DNA from 2 places in the Arthrobacter sp. D1-29 genome. Region 2 is predicted to be linked to the other one. Evidence: predicted binding sites of a transcription regulator. Region 2 holds the regulator's gene; the other holds the start of a gene.

What was found. Region 2 encodes HrcA, which represses chaperone genes, less so after heat shock. Its sites were predicted from a motif close to TTNGCACTCGNNNNNNNCGAGTGCNAA; they were not measured.
Region 1: the regulator HrcA is predicted to act here: its motif matches at 4,465-4,491, upstream of groL (chaperonin GroEL).

What each region holds. Positions count from the first base shown of each region.
Region 1 is NZ_CP096383.1:966,772-974,362, forward strand. It holds gene M1E17_RS04570 (siderophore-interacting protein) at 1-835, opposite strand, end outside; gene M1E17_RS04575 (uracil-DNA glycosylase) at 850-1,620, opposite strand; gene M1E17_RS04580 (DUF3263 domain-containing protein) at 1,738-2,067, shown strand; gene M1E17_RS04585 (LytR C-terminal domain-containing protein) at 2,118-2,747, shown strand; gene M1E17_RS04590 (cold-shock protein) at 2,906-3,112, shown strand; gene M1E17_RS04595 (ABC transporter substrate-binding protein) at 3,109-4,380, shown strand; gene groL (chaperonin GroEL) at 4,673-6,301, shown strand; gene M1E17_RS04605 (hypothetical protein) at 6,419-7,423, opposite strand; gene M1E17_RS04610 (RNA polymerase sigma factor) at 7,429-7,591, opposite strand, start outside.
Region 2 is NZ_CP096383.1:2,937,724-2,945,314, reverse strand. It holds gene hemW (radical SAM family heme chaperone HemW) at 1-545, shown strand, start outside; gene M1E17_RS13240 (DUF4870 domain-containing protein) at 571-990, opposite strand; gene M1E17_RS13235 (DUF3097 domain-containing protein) at 1,130-1,975, opposite strand; gene hrcA (heat-inducible transcriptional repressor HrcA) at 2,119-3,132, shown strand; gene dnaJ (molecular chaperone DnaJ) at 3,215-4,342, shown strand; gene M1E17_RS13220 (16S rRNA (uracil(1498)-N(3))-methyltransferase) at 4,345-5,127, shown strand; gene M1E17_RS13215 (GerMN domain-containing protein) at 5,195-6,154, opposite strand; gene M1E17_RS13210 (PhoH family protein) at 6,536-7,591, shown strand, end outside.

The DNA.
Region 1 (7,591 bases), 2.0 Mb from region 2:
TTTGCCCTACGGGGAGCTTCTTCTCCGCCTGGAAATCGTCCTCCACCCGGCCGCTGGCCCAGTAACCCGACAGGGACACCTGCTTGCGCTCCAGCCCGCGCTGGGCAAAAAACACGTCCCGCAGCGCCTTCATGTACCCGCGTTCCCCGTGGGCGAAGACATCAACCCGGCCGGCAGGCCAATCGGCGCTGGCGACGGCTGAGGCCAGCAAGTCGCCGGTGCCGGCCGGTGCGCCGTGGCGGAAAACCCAAGTGATGTCCACTCCGGCCGGGGCGGAGATTGGCTGGATGTCGGCGTTGCCGTCGACCTCCAGGAAGGCCAGGCCGCGCGCCTCCGGGGGCAACGCCTCCAGCGAAGCGGCGATGGCAGGCAAGGCGGCCTCATCGCCGGCAAAGAGGTACCAGTCGGCGTCGCGAGCTGGGTTATAGGCGCCGCCCGGGCCGGTGAAGGTCAGGGTATCGCCCGGCTGGGCAGCTGCTGCCCAGGGGCCGGCGAGCCCTTCGTCGCCGTGGATGACAAAATCGATGGCGAGTTCCCTGGCCTCCAGGTCCACCCACCGGACGGTATATGTGCGCGTGAACGGCCACTGCTCACGGGGCATGGTTTCGCGGATGGCCCAAAGGTCCAGTGGCATGGCATAGTCCACGCCGGGCTGCGGGAAGACAATCTTTACGTACCGGTCCACAAAGCCGTTATTGATGTAGCTTGCAAAGCCCTCGCCGCCGGCAACGATCCTGACCATGTGCGGGCTGAGTTCCTCACGGCGGATTACGGTCAGGTCGGTCTGCGGGCGGGTCTGCTTCGAGGCGCTGGTGGCTGCCGGAACGGTGCTCATAAGGCAAGCCTAAGCTAAGGAACCTGGGGGAGTTCCCAGGTTACGCCGGCGCTGCCTTGTTCGCGCAGCAACTCATTTGCCCGGCTGAAAGGGCGGGAACCAAAAAACCCGCGCGATGCCGAAAGCGGACTGGGGTGCGGACTCGACACCACCATTGCCCCGTGGAGAAGCGGCCTGACCGCCTCTGCGTCCTTGCCCCACAGGATGGCTACCAGGGGAGCAACCGCGCCACCTGGGGTCCGCCGGTTGGCTACGGCCGCAACGGCCGCCGTCGTAATTTTCTCCCACCCTTTGCCGCGGTGCGAGCCAGCCTCCCCGGCCCTGACGCTCATCACCCGGTTCAGCAGCAGCACCCCCTGATCAGCCCAGCCGGACAGGTCGCCGTGTCCCCGGGGCGGGATCCCCAAATCGGCTTCCAGTTCACGGTAAATGTTGGCCAGGCTCCGGGGGATGGGCCGCGTCCGCGGATCAACAGAAAAGGACAGCCCGACGGCGTGCCCGGGAGTCGGATAGGGGTCCTGGCCAACAATCAGAACCTTCACGTCGGCCAGGGGCTGACGGAATGCACGCAGAACGTTCGACGGCGACGGCAGGACCTGGTAGCCCGCCGCCACTTCGGCGGCAAGGAAGCCCAGGACGGCCCGAAGTTCCGGTTCCACCCCGCTCAATGCTTCAGCCCAGTCACTAGCCATCAGTTCGGCGAGCGGGAGCCGCGCCATCTCGACGAAGTCAAGAGTATCCACGGGGACCGGGTCCCACTCGAACAGGGCGTCGGGCTCAAACACCCTCCCATTCTTGCAGGGATCCGTTTCCTCCCCTCGACGAGCCGCAAATGACAATGGTGTTATTCGTCCGTAGCATGGGGGCTGGGACTTTTACCGAAACCAGCGAAGGAGTGTGTCGTGGCAGAAGCAGCTCGGGAACACATGCCGGAGCCGGAAGGGCACAGCCCGCTGCTGGCTGATTTCAGTCTTCGTGACTCGCGGTTGAGCGAGCGGGACCAGCAGATGCTTGCCCTGGAGCGGCAGTGGTGGAAGTACGCCGGTGCAAAGGAACAGGCCATCAGGGAGCTCTTTGACCTGTCCGCCACCCACTACTACCAGTTGCTGAATTCGCTCATAGACACCGAGGATGCACTGGCCCACGATCCCATGCTGGTTAAGAGATTGCGTAGACTACGTACGTCACGTCAGCGGGCACGTACTGCACGCCGCCTGGGATCCGACGCGTAAGTAGGCCGCGCTGTCCGAACAGCAGCAATCAACAAGGATGTCTCCCCACCATGACCAAATACGCTCGGGATGAATTCGACAAGATACCGGAGACTGCCTCGCGGCAGGGAGTCCACCGTTCCGCATCTGCTCCTTCCCGGCGCAAGTTGTGGCCCATTCTGGCGGTCGGCATGGTCGCGTTGGCGATCGGGTTGGTCTCCTTCCTGATCCTCCCAAAGCTGGGCATCATGCCCGGGGGTACCCAGGCTTCCAGCAGCCTGGAGTCGGCAGCCCTGCCCCAGTCGGGGGCGGATCCTTCAGCCAGTGCGGACAGCTCCGCCAGCCCGCAGCCTTCCGCCGTGCAGACGTCCGAAAGTGCAAAACCAGAACCAAGCCCGACGCCGAGCGCCACCCCGTCGTCCGCGGTGGACAAGACCCAGGGCGTGGCGGTCTACAACGCTTCCGGAACGGCCGGGCTGGCTGGCCGGGTCAGTTCAACGATCCAGACCGATGGCTGGACGCTGGGACAGGTCGGCAACTGGGGCGGTGCCCCGCAGCAGACGTCCGTAATCTTCTACGCCGGCCCGGCCCAGAAGGCCAACGCAGAGGCCCTTTCCGCGCTTTTGAACATTCCCACCCTGGTGGACAGCGCCGAATTCCAGGTCCCGGTGGTTGTGGTGCTCGGTCCCGGCTTCCCGTAAGCAGGACCGGTTACGCCTGAATAACTATTGAGTGCCGACCCGGCCCTGCGCCTCGGCCAGCCCCGGCGCCATTGGCTAGAGTGATTTCAGCGCTTCGGTTCATCAAAAATGCGGAAATAGGGGCGTGGCCCACGGACGCTACTGAAAGAGTGGACAACATGGCACTGGGAACCGTTAAGTGGTTCAACGCTGAAAAGGGCTACGGCTTCATCACCGTTGACGGCTCAGGCGACGATGTTTTTGTGCACTGGTCGGCCATTGAGGGTGAGGGGTACCGTGCCCTGGACGAGGGGCAACGCGTGGAGCTGGAAATCGGCGAAGGCGAGAAGGGCCCGCAGGCCGAAAGCGTCCGGCCCGCCGAGTGAGGTCTGAGACGTTCAAGGCGGCCATTTTCCGGGGCGCAGCAGGTGCGGCCGTCCTCCTTGCCCTGGCGGGCTGTTCAACGGCCGCCGGGAATGCACGGCTGGATTCCGTTGAAGCGTCCGGTGACGGAACCCTGCGCATCGGCCTGATCCTGGATAACACCGGGGAACAGGCCTTCCTCAACGATTCACAGCGTGCCGCGGCCAAACTCGCCGTGCAGGAAGTAAACGCCGCCGGCGGTCACAAGGGAAAGCCGGTGGAGCTGCTTCCCGAGTCGGCCGGCGATGATACCGAGACCCAGGCCAGGAACCTGGTGGCAGCCAAGGCTGATGTGGTGATTGGGCCCACCGATTCGAGCCACGCGGCCGCTGCCATCGCCGTGCTGTCCCACGCGAAAGTGCCGCTCATTTCACCGGCCAACTCTGCCGCAGGGCTCAGTTCACACCAGAACGGCGGCTATTACTTCCGCACGGCGGCCGCCGACGTCGCCCAGGCATCCGTGCTGGTCAAGCTTGCCAAGGACAGCGGCGCCAAGAGCCTTGCCGTGGTCCATCAGGACAGCGCTTACGGCGGGGAGGTGTCCTCCGCTGTGGCCGCTGCCGCCAAGGACGCGGGCCTGGAAACAGTGTCCACCTCGGACTTCAAACCCGGAGACGCACGCCAGGCAGCCGCTGCTGCGCAAAAGGCTGCGCCGGATGCCGTGGTGCTGGTTGCCCGTGAGGGCGCCCAAGGCGCCATAGCCGAACTGATCAATGCCGGATTGTCCGGAAGCAGGATCATCCTCAGCGATGGCGCCTTTGCCAGGTACGGTTCGGGGCTGGGTTCCAAAGCGCTGGACGGAGCACGGGCCGTAGTTCCCGGTGTGTTCCCCTCGGCGGACTTCCAAGCCCGCCTGGTGGCGGTGGAGCCCCGGCTGAAGGATCTGTCGTTCGCTGCAGAGACCTTCGACGCCGTGAATCTCGCGGTCCTTGCCGCTGCGGAAGCCGATGACGACGCCGGGCGGACCATAGCTGCCAACCTCATCGCCGTCTCCGGCGGGTCCGTTGAAAATCCTGACCGGGGGCCGGGCGGGAAGAAGTGCACTTCCTTCAAGGATTGCCAGGCTCTGGTGAAGTCCGGTGCCGCCGTTGATTATGACGGTGAGTCAGGTCCTGTCGCCTTTGACGCCAACGGTGACATCACCACGGCCAACTTCATGGTCTTCACCTATGGGCCGGACAATAGCGCCCGCGTGACGGGCCGCGAGACGGCAGGCCGTGCCGCCGGCTGACCGGCAGCAACGAATCGGCTCCCCGCAGAGCGAAACCGGTACCCGTTCGCTTGCACTCTCACCTATGGAGTGCTAATTATTGACTTAGCACTCTTACGTGCCGACTGCTAAAGCAACGTCCGGTTCCGGCCGGTTGCGGAGCGAGGCGCCGGCCGTGGAGCGAAAGAAACACCTTGCTGGGGTGAGATCCGGAGCAGGCGGCATACAGAGGCCGGCGGCAAAGGATCGTCCGTCGCGGGCACCGCAGTGGAGGTTCATTCTTAACGACTGTCCCGAAAGGACTACTGCCGTTATGGCCAAGATCATTGCATTTGATGAAGAGGCACGCCGCGGCCTTGAGCGGGGATTGAACATCCTCGCCGACGCCGTTAAGGTCACCCTCGGCCCGCGTGGACGCAACGTTGTCCTCGAAAAGAAGTGGGGCGCCCCCACGATCACCAACGATGGTGTTTCCATCGCCAAGGAGATCGAACTGGACGATCCTTACGAGAAGATCGGCGCCGAGCTGGTCAAGGAAGTTGCCAAGAAGACGGACGACGTGGCCGGCGACGGAACCACCACGGCTACCGTACTGGCACAGGCGCTGGTCAAGGAAGGCCTGCGCAACGTTGCTGCCGGCGCTGACCCGCTGTCACTCAAGCGCGGAATCGAGAAGGCTGTAGAAGCCGTCACGGTGGAGCTGCTTGCATCGGCCAAGGAAATCGAAACCAAGGAAGAGATCGCGGCAACCGCGTCCATCTCCGCCGGTGACGATGAGATCGGCGCCCTCATTGCCGAAGCCCTGGACAAGGTGGGCAAGGAAGGTGTTATCACCGTTGAGGAGTCCAACACCTTCGGCCTGGAGCTTGAGCTCACCGAAGGCATGCGCTTCGACAAGGGCTACATCTCCGCGTACTTCGTCACGGACGCTGAGCGTCAGGAAACGGTCCTTGAGGACCCGTACATCCTGATCGTCAACTCCAAGATCTCCAACGTCAAGGAACTGGTTGCTGTCCTGGAAAAGGTCATGCAGTCCAACAAGCCGCTGCTGATCATTGCCGAGGACATCGAGGGCGAGGCCTTGGCCACGCTGATCGTGAACAAGATTCGTGGCACCTTCAAGTCGGTTGCCGTCAAGGCTCCCGGCTTCGGTGACCGCCGCAAGGCCCAGCTGGCTGACATTGCCGTCCTCACCGGCGGCCAGGTCATCGCCGAGGAAGTCGGGCTCAAGCTGGAGACGGCCGGCCTGGAACTCCTGGGCCGCGCCCGCAAGGTGGTTGTCACCAAGGACGAGACCACCATTGTTGAGGGTGCAGGCGACGCCGACCAGATTGCTGGCCGCGTTTCCCAGATCCGCGCCGAGATCGAAAACTCCGATTCCGACTACGACCGCGAGAAGCTGCAGGAACGACTGGCCAAGCTGGCCGGCGGCGTTGCAGTCATCAAGGCCGGTGCCGCTACCGAAGTTGAGCTCAAGGAACGCAAGCACCGCATTGAGGACGCTGTCCGCAACGCAAAGGCTGCTGTTGAAGAAGGCATCGTCGCCGGTGGTGGCGTTGCACTGATCCAGGCCGGCGCCAAGGCGTTCGCCAACCTGCAGCTCCAGGGCGACGAAGCAACGGGCGCCAACATCGTCCGCGTTGCCATCGACGCTCCGCTGAAGCAGATCGCCTTCAACGCCGGCCTCGAGCCGGGCGTTGTGGTGGACAAGGTCCGCGGCCTGCCTGCAGGCCACGGCCTGAACGCAGCAACCGGTGAATATGTTGACCTGCTGGCTGCCGGCATCAACGACCCGGTCAAGGTGACCCGCTCTGCACTGCAGAACGCGGCCTCCATTGCCGGCCTGTTCCTCACCACCGAGGCCGTAGTGGCCGACAAGCCGGAGAAGAACGCTCCGGCCATGGGTGGCGGCGAAGACATGGGCGGTATGGGCGGCTTCTAGCCCCCAGCCGGTAACCGGCCCAGCGGCCGGACCCGTACATAAGAAATGCGGCCCCCTCATGGAGGGGGCCGCATTTTCTATGCTCGCGTTTTTTCTTGCCCAGCTAAGCGGGTGCGATTACTGGTAGCGCAGGCTCAGCAGCAAAGCCTTCAGCTGGGCGTACTGCACGCTGTTCATCCAGGCCTTTGCCGCCTCGGGGCTGGCAAAGATCGGCTGCTTTTCAAAGTCGAACAGCACGCGGGCGGACATGGCTCCATTGGGCATCATGATCTGATTGGTCCCCGAACTCCTCTCCCCGGCGTCGAATTCCGAGGAAAGACGCACGTCCATGAAGTAGGACGGACGACTGTCCGCCAATTGGGCGGGTGAGGCCGTCCCTTCAGAGGGATCAGCCAAACCTTGATCCGCCGCGAAACCGAACTCCACGGGATTTCCCGACTTGTCCGTGACCCCGGGAACTGCCGCCCTGTCCAGTACGGTCCGCTTCACCCAGCCACCCGTGCCATCACCGTAGAACCCGCTGAACACGTGGGCTACTTCTCCGCCAGCAGCATCCGAGATGATGGCTCCCAGGGAACTGGCCTTCGTGTCCTCCGAAAGATAGGGCCCTTGCTCCGTTCTGACACTCCAGCCAGTGGGGTACTTAAAGGAGACATGGCCGTCCGGGAAAGTGAACGTCTGCAGCGCCGCGGGCTGCGCCGCCGGTTGCGGCGGAGCAGTTGTTGGTGCCGCGGCGGGGGCAGTTTGTGCCGGGGTGGGGGTTGCAGCCGGTACCGTTGCTGACACCGATGGGGTGGCCGACGGAGTCGCGGAGGGCGTGGGTGTTGCCTGGGCGGAGGTAACAGTGGCTGCCGGCGCAGGCTTGGAACTCACCGAACCGAAGTTAGCGCCAACGAGGACCGCTGCCGTCACAGCAGCAGCGGCGAGCAAAAACCCACCGGCGATCTGCGCCTTGCGATGCCTGTGGTTGTCCAGGGAGGTCACACCCGCACCCGGGGGGCTGTGGCGGAAGACTGTGGTCCCTGACAGGATCTTATGCAGGGCATCTTCCCCATTCGGCTCCGCCTCTGGATCGATAGCCAGTGGGTCAACCGCTGATATCTGGTTCTTGACCGGATCCATGTTCTTCAGACCCCCATCTTGTGTGTAGTGGCTTCGGCCCCTGCAGGCACCTGTTTCCGGAAGGCTGCGCGGGCCCGGTGCAGACGGACCCTGGCCGCCGATTCGCTGCATTGCAGCACCCTCGCAATGTCTGCGGTGCCCAAGCCGTCCCAGTAGGCCAGCTGCAAA
Region 2 (7,591 bases):
AAGACGGAACCAAGCTGGCCGCCCAGATCCGCCGCGGTGAAGTTCCCGGCATCGACGACGACGACCACGCCGACAAATACGAACTCGCCGATCAGCTGATCGGCGAAGCGGGGCTGAGCTGGTATGAAGTGAGCAACTGGGCACGGACGCCCGGGCAGGCGTGCCGGCACAACCTGGCCTACTGGCGGGGTGACGACTGGTGGGGCATCGGCCCGGGAGCCCACTCGCACGTGGGCGGAGTGCGCTGGTGGAACGTCAAACACCCCACCGCCTACGCTGGCCGCCTCGCCCAGGGACTCTCACCGGCCGCCGGACGGGAAACACTCGACGACGCCACCCGGGACCTGGAGCGGATTATGCTCGGGGCGCGGCTTGAATCCGGGGTGGGCATCGGCTCGCTGGGGGAGTCGGGCAGGAAAGCAGTGGCCGGACTCATCGCGGACAGCCTGGTGGATCCCGCGGCGGCGTTCCGGGGACAGCTGGTGCTAACCCTGAAGGGCCGCCTGCTCGCCGACGCAGTGGTCCGCAGGATCCTTCCCGACTAGGGCAGGGGCCAGCGCACGTTGTGCCCTATTTAATCCACCGGAGGTTGTACTGGTAGCGGTGCGGCTGGCCGCGGTTCACATGGATTCCGGCCGCCACGGAGTAGCAGGTCAGGGCGATCCAGATCAGGGTGGCTATGACGGCAAAAATGTTGCCCACCAGGGGGAGGAAAACAAGGATGTTGGCCACCACCGCTGCGATGGTGGGCGGCAGGCTGAAATTCAGCGCCTCCTTGGACTCCTGCGCGGTGAAGGGTCCCCGGTCCCGAAAGATGAGGTAAATCAGCAGGGACGGGACGCATCCCAGGATCCCGCCGAAGTGGGCCAAGGTGGCCCATTGGCGGTCTTCGCTCGCCGTGAGCGGCAGCGCATTTGCGGGAACGCCATGGTACTCGGAACGGCCCTGGCCATCCTGGTTGTCCCTGTGTTCACGTGCGTTTTGTGCCACGGTGTCTTCCTTTGAACGTGCAATGGTGCTGGGTTTGGAACTGCCGGACTGAGGACAAAAACTGCCTTCGCCGTACCAAGAATACTGGGTCGGCGCTGGAAAGGACGCGTTGGCCGTCCCGGTGCCGGCAGCGCGAAAGCTAAGGCACTGTCAGGAAGTCGATGACTTCCTCGACTCGGCCAAGCAGCGATGCTTCCAGATCCGCGTAGCTGTGGACCGCCCCCAGCAGTTTCTGCCAGCCCAGGCCAATGTCCTCCTTGGTGGAGTGCGGCCAGCCGAAGGCAGCCAGGATTCCCGTCTTCCAGTCCTGGCCGCGGGGAACCACCGGCCATTTATCAATGCCCAGCACGGCGGGCCGGATGGCCTGCCATACATCCACATAGGGGTGCCCGACGATGAGGACGTTGCCGGCCGCACCCGGTGATGCCATCACCGCATCGGCGATCCGGGACTCCTTGGAGTCCGGCACGAGGTGGTCCACCAGGACTCCCAGCCGCCGGCCTGGCCCGGGACTGAAATCGGCGACAGCCCCCGCAAGATCATCGATGCCGTGCAAAGGCTCGACGACGATGCCCTCCACTCGGAGGTCGTCTCCCCAGACCTTTTCCACCAGTTCGGCGTCGTGCTTTCCCTCCACCCAAATCCTGCTCGCCTTGGCCACCTGGGCCCGCTGGCCCGCGACCCGTACCGACCCGGACGCAGTCCGGCCGCCGGCAGGGGCGGCCTGCCGGGGAGCGGGCGGCATGAGCCGGATGGGCCGGCCCTCCAGGAGGAACCCAAAACCCAGGCGGAAGGACCGCGATTTGCCGCGCCGGTCCTCCAGCGCCACAACGTGCATGCCGCCGGATTTCTCCACCCGCGTGACAGCTCCCACCCAGCCGGACTGGACGTCCTCCAGGACCATGCCGCGCTCCACGGGGATTTCAGGCAGCTGGTTTCGGGCGGGGGTGGCTATCTCCTGCGGTCCCCAGTTCTGGTATTGCATGGATGCACTCCGCCTTGCGCTAGATCGTGGCCCGGAATTTCGCCCGGAGCGGTACCAATGCTAACAACGGGGTGAGACATATTAGACTGTTAGCACTTAGGCACGTCGAGTGCTAACCCTGAAACCGTAGATGGAGGTGGAGTGTGAGCGAGCCACGCAAACTGGAAGTACTGCGTGCCATCGTGGAGGACTATGTGCACTCCCGGGAGCCCGTCGGTTCGAAGGCGCTTGTTGAGCGCCACCATCTGGGCGTGTCCAGCGCCACCATCCGAAACGACATGGCTGCCTTGGAGGACGAGGGGCTTATTACCGCCCCGCACACCAGCGCCGGTCGGATCCCCACGGACAAAGGCTACCGGCTGTTCGTGGACCAGATCTCGGCCGTGAAGCCGCTGTCCCCTGCCGAACGGCGTGCCATCCAGTCACTGCTGGAGGGCTCGGATGATCTTGACGATGTCCTGGACCGCACGGTCAGGCTTTTGTCCCAGCTGACCAACCAGGTAGCAGTGGTGCAGTATCCGCACTTGAGCCGCGCCTCCATCCGGCATATCGAATTTGTGCTCCTGGGGCCCCGGAAGGTCCTTGTGGTGCTGATCGCGAACACCGGCAAGGTGGAACAACGTGTGATCGACATCGGCCAGGACCTGGGCGATGATGCCATCGCCGGGCTCCGCGCCCGGTTCCTTGGCTCACTCTCTGGGACGCCTCTAAGCATGCTGACGCAGTCGCTGCCGGCGGTGGTCTCTGCTGTCAGCCCTGGCCAGCGGCAGGCAGCACAGGCCCTGGCGCACGGGCTGGAAAGCCTGGCGCACAACAGCCGTGAAGAGCGCATGGTCATGGCCGGCACGGCAAACCTGGCCAGGTCCAACGTGGATTTCCCGCTGAGTATCGGGCCGGTGCTCGAAGCCCTCGAGGAACAGGTGGTGATGCTGCGCCTGCTCAGCGAGATGGCGCAGGACCCCCGGGGGGTTACTGTAAGCATCGGCCGGGAAAATCCCTACGACGGCCTGGCCGAAGCATCGGTAGTGGCCACCAGTTACGGTCCGGACAGCACAGCAAAGATTGGTGTTCTCGGTCCCACCCGGATGGACTATCCCACCACCATGGCCGCCGTGCGGGCTGTAGCCCGCTACCTTTCACGAATTTTGGGCCCGTGATACGGGGCCCACAGGGTTCCGGTACAAAGAGCAGCACAGGCAGTACAACTGCAAGCGTTACAACAAGGAAGAGATAAAAAACTTGAGCAGCCACTACGACGTCCTGGGAGTCTCGCCGGAAGCCACCGGAGAAGAGATCAAGAAGGCCTACCGGAAGCTTGCCCGCACCCTCCACCCGGACGTGAATCCCGGTGACGATGCGTCGGACCGCTTCAAGGCTGTGACGCACGCCTACGAGGTGCTTTCAGATCCACAGAAGCGCCGTGTTTACGACACCACCGGCAATGAAAACGGCACGGACAACGGTTTCGGTGGCGGTGGGTACGCCGGCCAGGGCTTTGCCTTCCAGGACATCTTCGACACCTTCTTCGGTGCCAGCGGTTCGTCGGGGCCTGCTTCACGCGTACGCCGGGGACAGGACGCGCTGATCAGCGTCCGGATTGAACTCCGTGACGCCGTCTTCGGCGTTAATAAGAAGCTCGAAGTGGACACGGCCGTCACCTGCCCCACCTGCAACGGTTCGTGCTGCCGCGAGGGAACCCACCCGGAGCGCTGCGACATCTGCGGCGGCAGTGGCCAGGTCCAGCGCGCAGTCCGTTCCATCCTTGGCCAGGTCATGACGGCGGCGCCGTGCGGTACCTGCGAAGGATTTGGAACTGTCATCAAGGACCCCTGCAACGAGTGCAGCGGGCAGGGACGGATCCGCAGCCGGCGCTCCCTGACTATCAAGGTACCGGCCGGAGTTGCCACCGGAACCCGTATCCAGCTCTCGGGCCAGGGCGAAGCGGGCCCCGCTGGAGGCCCCGCCGGAGACCTGTACGTCGAAATCCGGGTCAATAATGACGCCACTTATGTCCGCGATGGCGACGACCTGCACGCCACGCTCAACATTCCCATGACGGCGGCCGCGCTCGGAACGGAACTCGCGCTCGAGACCTTCGACGGGCTGCAGGAGATTGACGTCAAGGCCGGCACGCAGTCGGGCGAGATCATCACCCTCCGCGGCCTTGGCGTGACGCACCTGCGCGGCTACGGCCGCGGCGACCTGAAAGTGCATCTGCAGGTTGAGACGCCCTCCAAGCTTGATGCGGCCCAGGAAGACCTCCTGCGGCAGCTGGCAAAGATGCGTGGTGAGCAGTTTACCGAGGGGAAGCTGGCCGCCAGCGGCGGTGTCTTCGCCAAACTTCGGGACCGGCTCGGTAACCTGTAGCGGTGAGCAATCCGGTTTTCTTCAGCGCGGCCGGGTCCCTGGACCAGATGGAACCTGGCCGCCGATTTGTCCTTGAGGGGCCGGAGGCACGCCACGCGGTAACGGTCAAGCGCCTCGCCCCCGGGGAATCTGTGGATATCGCCGACGGCGCCGGTAAGCGGCTCACCGGAACTGTCATTTCGGCGCAGCCGGCTGAACTGACGGTGGAATGCTCGGGACTTGCGCTTGAAGAACGCCCCGACGTCCGGCTGGTCCTGGTCCAGGCGCTGGCCAAAGGTGACCGGGATGAACTTGCCGCCGAAACGGCAACAGAACTCGGCATCGACGCAGTGATCCCCTGGCAGTCCGAACGCTCCATTGTGCGTTGGAAGGGTGAGCGCGCAGTCAAATCCCACGCCAAATGGCAGTCGGTTGTTGCGGCGGCGGCCAAGCAGGCCCGGCGGGCATGGATCCCTGAGGTGCGGGCCGCCGTCGACACCCAGGGCCTGGCGGCCGCTGTGGCGTCAGCGGACCTGGCCGTGATTCTGCATGAGGATGCTGTCCGGCCGCTAAGGACTGTCCTGGAAGCCTGGCAGGATTCGGATACCGGAACCAGTCCCCGGGAAGTCCTCCTCATCGTTGGGCCGGAGGGCGGCATCAGCCCGCGCGAAGTCACACGGCTCTGTGATGTCGGCGCAGTGACGGCGCTCCTGGGACACCATGTGCTGCGTTCCTCCACGGCAGGCCCGGCAGCCGTGGTGCTGGCAAGTGATGTACTGGGCCGCTGGGCCGCACCTGCCGGCTAGGCTCAAGCTACAGACTGAACGGAACCTCCCGCTGGACCGAACTCCGGCAAGATCGAAACTGGGCCCTCTACCGGACGCTGAAACCCCGGGTGTCCACATTCAGGTCCTGCCGGTTTCCCACCGTATCCAGCTGGGACACGCGCAGCTCATAGTTGCCCGGTGTGAGGGTCAGCGCCAAAGTAAACACGCCTGACTGACCGGGCTCTGCGGCGGCGGTTGTCTCGCCTGTCAGGAAAGGAGTCATGTCCCCGTTGTCCTGGACCTCCAGGATCTGCCAACGGAGCTTGCCGCCGGGAGCCGTGCTGCGTCCAGTGATCTTGACGCTGCCGTCAGGCACGTCCACACCTTCCTGCGGGTCAATGATCCACACCGGTGCCACCATGCCTGCCGTACGGGACATCAGTGTTCCCAGCCGGATGTGGTTGAAGGCGAGGTAGTCCGTGTGGCCGTCCACCAGCACCATTACCTGGATCTGCTGGCCGGAGTCGATAAGGCCCGAACTCGCACCTGCCGCCGTGGCCGTATAGACGAGTTGCTGGATGGCACGGGCCGCCATGTCGGCGTCCAGGTTGCTGTTGAAGGCATCCTCGGAGACGTCGACGGTGATGACGTTCTTGCCGGAGATCGATGTGGCCAGCTTCTTGGGGTTCTGCCAGGGCGTGAAGAAATCCGGATCAAGTGGCTTGTCCGACATCATGGCACGCAGTGCTCGGGTGACCGGGTTCTCCTGCTCGGGCACATCCCTGAACTCCCGGTACAGGAAAACGTTGCTGTTGCTGCGGCCGATCCAGTAGACAGGCGCTTTGTTGGATGACTGCGTGGTTTCAAGCGGGGCACTGGTGGTAGGTGCGCCGGGAGGGAGGGTGCTTTCCGCACCGGTGGTGGGAGACGCCAGTGTCGGCTCGGGGCCGGGGGCGGCGATGCAGCCCGTGAGGACAAGGACAACAGGCAGGAGACCCAGGAGGCCTGCAGAGCGGACCCGTTTCCAGAGTGGTCCCGCGGCAAGGGGCGACGCTCTTCCCGGCACTGTGATGGCCTGTCCTTTCTGGCTGTGTGGGCCGGTCCCCGGACGGCCTGGATTTCCAGCTCTACGCTGGATTTCCAGCATGGCACAGGCAGCCTAGCCCTTTTTGCCGGATACCGTCTCCGGGCGGAACTGCAACGGGAACGATATGAGGCCGATATGAAGTTGATATCTAATGACGGGAACCACTTCCTCCTGTTGCGCCTTTTTGTGCGGTGGAACGCAGGGCCGGCAAACCGCGGCGGGCGTGTGCTGGCGTAAGATAGGAGGAATCCGGTGACCGTCGGCGGGCGGCAAACGCCCCGCCGCTCCAACCGCCATCGGCAGCGTTATCCGCAGTGTTTACTCGAAGTGAAGGGGACCTCAGGCCAGCGGGCCGGCACCATGACTGAATCAGCGAACGGAAAGCGCCGGTTGAACACCGGAGAGCGCGCCGCAGGAGAATTCCCGCACACCCTTCCTGGAATTCGGACGGAGGTGGTTCTCTTTGACAACTCCGATCAGATGGTTCAATCGCTCGGCAGCCACGATGAGGCCTTGCGCTTCATTGAGGAACAGTTCCCGGCCGTTAACTTCCACGTCCGCGGAAATGAACTCTCCATCAGCGGACCGGCCACGGACGTTCCCCGGATCATGCGGCTGCTGCACGAAGTGCGCGAACTGGTGGCCCGCGGTACCGTGATCAGCCCCGCCGTGCTTCAGCAGCTGGTTGTCTTACTGCGCAGCCAGTCACTGCAGAACCCGGTGGACGTCCTGACCCATGACATCCTTTCCAGCCGCGGCAAGACGATCCGGCCCAAGACGCTGAACCAGAAAAACTACGTTGACGCCATCGACGAAAACACCGTTATTTTCGGGATCGGCCCCGCAGGTACCGGCAAAACCTACCTGGCCATGGCCAAGGCGGTGCAGGCACTCCAGCAGAAGGAAGTCAGCCGCATCATCCTGACCAGGCCTGCCGTCGAGGCGGGTGAACGGCTGGGTTTCCTGCCCGGGACGCTGAGCGACAAGATCGACCCTTACCTGCGCCCGCTCTACGACGCCCTGCACGACATGATGGACCCCGAATCCATTCCGCGGCTGATGGCCGCGGGAACCATCGAGGTGGCGCCCCTGGCCTACATGCGCGGCCGGACGCTCAATGATGCGTTCATCATCCTCGACGAGGCCCAGAACACCACGCCGGAACAGATGAAGATGTTCCTGACCCGCCTGGGATTCGGTTCCAAGATGGTGGTCACCGGAGACGTAACGCAGGTTGACCTGCCTTTTGGCACGCGGTCGGGGCTGCGCATCGTTGAGGAGATCCTGCAGGGCATTGAGGACGTAAACTTCTCGGTCCTGGACTCCACCGACGTGGTCCGGCACCGTTTGGTGGGCGACATCGTCCGGGCCTACAGCCTCTGGGATGACGTCCAGCGGAACCGGGTCAAGCACTCG